2 linked regions of the Pleurocapsa sp. PCC 7327 genome follow. The protein of the gene in region 1 interacts with the protein of each later gene in a pairwise test. Links are inferred from orthologs where the notes say so. Each region holds a gene or a part of one and is shown on either strand. Other genes may lie near its edges.

Region 1 (2,872 bases):
TAATATGCCCTGAAAAACAGATCGTTTGAGACTCCAACTCACCGTCCAGATTAATAGCCAACTAGGGGCAATTCCCAATAACTCCATCCCAGGCAGACGAACGAAAGTCAAACACGCACAAAGAAGCACCGAAGCACAAATTATAAACCCATTGAGAATTTGGCGCTGCTCGGAAGACCATTTTGATTTTGATAGCTTCATCACTTTGGTTCCAAATCGCTTTTGAAGGGATGGACGAGCGCCCATTCCAAACTATCGATTGGGGCTGTTATGATTATCGTAGCTTCGGGAGCAGGTCCTTTTTGCAAATTGACCGATTGGACGCGACCGATTGGCAAACCTGCGGGAAATAATTGGCTGACAGCGGAGGTACTCACCGTGTCGCCGGGGCGAATATTGGGGACTTTTTCAAAAAACTCCATAACAGCAATTTGAGAGCCGCGTCCTTTGATTAAACCCATCGAACGACTGCGAGTGACAATCGCGCCAACGCGACTGTTGGGATCGCTAATCAAGAGAACTCGACTGCTATGAGGTGTCACCTCGATGACTCGACCGACTAATCCCCCAATTCCGGTGACTGCAAAACCCTTTTCAATGCCATCTCGACTGCCTCGACCTAAAATCGCTTGCTGCCACCAGTCGTCTGCGCTGCGTCCGATAATAGGCGCTGCGATCGCGGATCGTTTATATTTTTCAAAATCGCCTAAAAGTTTTTTTAATTGCTGATTTTGCTTTTCTAATTCGCTAATTCTCTGTTCTAGTTCTAGAATACGAGCATTCGTAAGTTTTTTTTCTACCAAGGAAGCTGGTTCGGATCGAAACGGACGAACGAGCCAGGAATAGATTTCTTGGATAGCCTTTCCTTGAGTTTGGCGCAGCAACCAAGCAACGCCAATGACCGAGAGAATTAAAAGTATTTGTACTCCGAGTCGAGTCCACTTTACTCGCCGCACCGCAAACATAACGATAATTTTTGCCTTTCTCCTGTTGCCTTACTTATGCCATCCGAGCGCTTTCGTTGAGGATTCGCTCCAAAATTTTAGGATTCTTGAGTACTTCACCCGTGCCTTTAACCACACATCTGAGCGGATCTTCAGCTACGTGAGTAACGATGCCCGTTTCGTGACTGATGAGCGTATCGAGTCCCTTCATCAAAGCGCCTCCTCCAGCTAGCATAATTCCGCGATCGATAATATCTGCTGCCAGTTCGGGAGGCGTCCGCTCTAGCGTGCGCTTGACGGCATCGACAATCGTTGACAGAGGCTCTGCCATGCTTTCTCGAACCTCTCCTCCTTTAATAGTAATGGTTCGGGGTAATCCAGACATAAGATGTAAGCCTCGAACTTCTTGAACTGGTTCTTCATTATGAATGGGGTAAGCAGAACCCAGTTTGATTTTAATGTCTTCTGCTGTCCGTTCGCCAATAATCAAGTTGTGGACTTTTCTCATGTACTGCACGATTGCCTCGGTTAGCTCGTCGCCTGCAACCCGAACTGATTCGCTCAGCACTCTTCCCTGTAAGCTTAATACAGCGACCTCAGTCGTTCCGCCGCCGATGTCAATAATCATGTTACCCGTTGCCTCTGTCACGGGAAGTCCCGCTCCTAGAGCAGCTGCTACTGGTTCGTCAATCAAGCCAACTTCTTTGGCTCCCGCACGAGTCGCCGCTTCTATAACGGCTCGGCGTTCAACTCCAGTGATTCCGCTAGGAATTCCTATCACCATGCGAGGATTGCCGAGAGGATTTCCTTCATGGGCGCGACGGATAAATTCCGATAGCATAATTTCAGCGCTGTAGAAGTCAGCGATAACTCCATCGCGCAAGGGACGCAGCGCGATAATATTACCCGGAGTTCGCCCTAGCATTTTCCTAGCTTCTTCGCCGACAGCTAGGGGGGTTTTATCTCGATCGATCGCAACGACAGATGGTTCTTCTAAAACGATGCCTTTACCAGATATATAAATTAGGGTATTGGCAGTCCCCAAATCTATGCCCATGTCTCGCGACAGGGAAAAACGTTTAAAAAAATTCACAGAACTTTCTCCCCCCACTACGATTTAGGATTTACGATGCTGCTTTACGATCGCCCAATAGAATTGATGTGGATTGGATCTTATTACTTTTTTCCTTCTAAGTCTAGCGAAGTTAACGAATTCGATCGGGAATTTTACAGTTCCTCGTTAGGACGGGGATTCAAGTCATGCAGGAAATCTTCCGCACTGTTACGAGATATTATTTTTCCAGTTAGTTTCGATTGGTGCGCTTACGAGCTACAATAGTGAGAGTATATTTGTACTAAAATAACGGAAAATGAGAGGAATTGACGAATGAGTCTGAATGTCGTACATTTGGTAGGTCGCGCCGGCAGAGATCCGGAAGTTAAATGTTTTGAATCGGGAAGCGTCTTGTGTACGTTAACTTTAGCGGTAAATCGCCCTACCAGTAAAAATGACGAACCCGATTGGTTTAATCTGAAAATTTGGGGCAAAACGGCAGAAGTTGCTGCTAACTACGTTCGGAAGGGAAGTTTGATCGGCATTCAGGGGACGTTGACAATCGAAACTTGGACGGATGACAAGACAGGAACTGAGCGTTCGACTCCCGTTATTAGAGTGGATAGACTCGATTTGTTAGGCTCGAAGCGGGACGCCGACTCCAGCGCAGTCGGCGGCTACGGTAGCGGCAACAGCGAGTTTTAAGATCGATTCGCGATTTCTGTAGGGTAGGGGACAGACGCTAAAGGTTTGCCCGACGCGCGTCTTCCCCTACTTCAATAACTAATCTGTAGGGTGACGGAGGCACTAACTGTTTGCTCGCCGCCAATAACAGGGGTAGTAGCAGAATCGGTTCTAGCTGCCTCGCGAGCCA
Region 2 (2,974 bases), 2.7 Mb from region 1 along the record:
TGGTTTCTCAAGAGCAAATTCGCGAGCTGATTCCTCTAGAAAAACCTCAGTCCGTCTGGCAACTGCCAACGCAACAGATTATCGCCCGACTCAAAGCCACGCCTCCCATCGCCGACGCTGAAATTACCCGTCAAATTCTGCCGCCTAAATTGACCGTCGAAGTAACCGAACGTCAACCCGTAGCCGTTGCCGTATCCGGTCGGGAAGTCGGGTTTATAGATGCCCAAGGCATTTTTATCCCTAAAAGCTTCTACGAGCAAGCGGGTCAAAATTGGAAAGTCCCAACGCTTAAAGTCATTGGTTATCGGGATCTCTATCGCCAGCAGTGGACGCAATTGTATTCGCTCGTCGCTCGTTCTCCTGTAAAGGTTCTAGAAGTCGATTGGCGAAATGCTAACAATCTCGTTCTCAACACGGAGTTGGGGACGGTTTATTTTGGTTCCTTTACCGAACGATTTCCCGAACAATTATCGGTTTTGGCTCAAATGCGCCAGTTGCCATCGCGAATTCCCAGCGCTCGAATGACTTATATCGATTTGAGCGATCCAGCTTTCCCTACCATCCAACTAAACTCGCCAAAAAGCGATCGCCAAGATCCCTCTTCTGTTAGGAACTAATAACAATATTGTCTGTCCGATAACTTTAGAGCAAAGTCTCTTGACAAAGTGCAAATAAGATTTTTAGTCTAAAAGCGTAACGTTAAGAAAAATAGAAATAACTTTCTAGATGAGAAATAAAGTTATATAAATTACCTGAGGGTTAAACCTCACAAGATTAGAAATAGGGTAAATAGGTTTACTCCTAACCGTCGAATCCTTAAAATTTGTGTATAAACTTTTCCCGATTGCAATGACACTTGATAATGAATTAAGACCGATCCATCAGAGCTTAAATAGTATTAGCGAACCTCCAGCAAAAGAGGATAATCACTATCCCCTCAACTCGGCTGGGTTACCCTTGTATCGAACCGAGCGGATCCCTGGGAAACCTAGGGAAGAATTTAGGAGTGACCAAATCGTGCCAAGTAACGTTGCCAAAATCAAAGTCATCGGTGTTGGCGGAGGTGGATGCAATGCCGTCAATCGCATGATCGAAAGCGGCGTTTCTGGAATTGAGTTTTGGGCAATTAATACGGATGCCCAAGCCCTATCGCAATCAGAAGCTCCCCAACGCTTACAAATCGGACAAAAATTGACCAGAGGTCTCGGCGCTGGAGGCAATCCGGCAATTGGGCAAAAAGCGGCTGAAGAATCGCGCGAAGAAATCGCCCATGCCCTAGAAAACACCGACCTGGTTTTCATCACGGCAGGCATGGGAGGAGGAACTGGGACGGGAGCTGCTCCGATCGTCGCTGAAGTGGCAAAGGAAATAGGCTGTCTGACGGTTGGGGTGGTCACTCGTCCTTTTACCTTTGAAGGTCGTCGCCGCAACAGTCACGCAGAAGAAGGCGTTAGCAACTTACAAAGCAGAGTCGATACTCTGATTGTCATTCCCAACAATCAATTGCTTGCGGTCGCTAATGCGGAAACTCCCATGCAAGAAGCCTTTCGGATGGCTGACGATATTCTGCGGCAAGGGGTGCAAGGGATCTCGGATATCATTACGATTCCCGGGCTGATCAACGTTGACTTTGCCGATGTCAGAGCGATTATGGCAGACGCGGGTTCGGCATTGATGGGGATCGGCATAGGCACGGGTAAATCGAGGGCAAAAGAAGGCGCGATCGCAGCGATTTCTTCTCCCCTACTAGAGTCTTCTATTGAAGGCGCTAAAGGCGTGATTTTAAACATTACTGGCGGTCACGATTTGACCCTGCACGAAGTTAATGCGGCGGCAGATATTATCTATGAAATCGTCGATCCCAACGCTAACATTATTTTCGGGGCGGTAATCGACGAGAAAATGCAGGGCGAAATCCGAATTACGGCGATCGCGACCGGATTTTCCGGCGAAATCCAAGCTGGTGCGAAAAGTCAAGTGAGGACAACCGTTAATCCAGTCAATCCAACGACACCTCAACCCGAACCAGAACCACCACCGAATAAGCCGGGCGGTTTAGACATTCCTCCGTTCCTGCAAAAACGGCGTTTTCAACGCTAGAAATGAGTAAAGTTCCTATTGCTCTAACGATCGCTGGCTCCGATAGCGGTGGCGGTGCGGGAATCCAGGCGGATTTGCGCACTTTTGCGTTTCACTGCGTCCACGGCATGAGCGCGATTACCTGCGTGACGGCGCAAAATACGCTAGGCGTGACGCGAGTAGAGGCAATGAGTCCAGCCGCAGTAGCCGCTCAAATTGAGGCAGTGATGAGCGATATTGGAGCCAATGCGGCGAAAACGGGAATGTTGTTAAATCGAGAGATTATTGAAACGGTCGCCGAACAAGTTGAAAAGTGGCAACTGAAGCAGTTGGTCATCGATCCAGTGATGGTATCGCGCACGGGTGCCCAGTTAATCGACGACGACGCGATCGCGAGTTTACGCGATAAATTAATTCCTAAAGCGTTAATCGTTACGCCAAATCGCTATGAGGCACAGCTTTTAAGCGGCTTGGAAATTAATACCCTCGAAGATATGAAAGCAGCTGCCCAAATGGTGCATAAATTGGGAGCAGGGGTAGTTTTAGTCAAAGGGGGCGGTATGATGGGAGAATGGCGAGGGGTTGATGTTTGGTTTGATGGCGAGCATTGGGAAACTTTAACGACGGAAACCGTCGATACCTCTAATACTCACGGAACGGGCTGTACCCTTTCGGCAGCGATCGCGGCTAATTTAGCCTTGGGCAAAGATCTTTGGCTCGCAGTCGAGCAGGCGAAGAACTACGTGACGACAGCCTTAAAGTATGCTCTCGATATCGGTCGAGGCACGGGTCCAGTGGGGCACTTTTTCCCGTTACGCTTAGAGAAAAATAGCTAAAACGCATGACAGCTAATTCGCGGAGCCAGTCTCCAAACCCCTTAGCCAAAAATCTTTCT

The links. Proteins that work in one complex are often made in the same cells at the same time.
Region 2: the proteins of PLE7327_RS15930 (region 1) and ftsZ interact in binary tests that used the Escherichia coli proteins (3 or more experiments, as listed by UniProt). The link is inferred for Pleurocapsa sp. PCC 7327 from one-to-one orthologs.

The regions. Positions count from the first base shown.
Region 1 is NC_019689.1:3,563,591-3,566,462, forward strand. It holds PLE7327_RS15930 (rod shape-determining protein), read right to left. Parts: upstream 2,002-2,872; coding sequence 1,000-2,001; downstream 1-999. Other genes in the region: mreD (rod shape-determining protein MreD), read right to left, coding at 1-201; mreC (rod shape-determining protein MreC), read right to left, coding at 201-965; PLE7327_RS15940 (single-stranded DNA-binding protein), read left to right, coding at 2,332-2,703; PLE7327_RS15945 (SIMPL domain-containing protein), read right to left, coding at 2,775-2,872. UniProt on the Escherichia coli protein: Forms membrane-associated dynamic filaments that are essential for cell shape determination. Acts by regulating cell wall synthesis and cell elongation, and thus cell shape.
Region 2 is NC_019689.1:816,029-819,002, reverse strand. It holds ftsZ (cell division protein FtsZ), read left to right. Parts: upstream 1-849; coding sequence 850-2,100; downstream 2,101-2,974. Other genes in the region: PLE7327_RS22530 (hypothetical protein), read left to right, coding at 2,921-2,974; thiD (bifunctional hydroxymethylpyrimidine kinase/phosphomethylpyrimidine kinase), read left to right, coding at 2,103-2,915; PLE7327_RS03625 (cell division protein FtsQ/DivIB), read left to right, coding at 1-617. UniProt on the Escherichia coli protein: Essential cell division protein that forms a contractile ring structure (Z ring) at the future cell division site. The regulation of the ring assembly controls the timing and the location of cell division.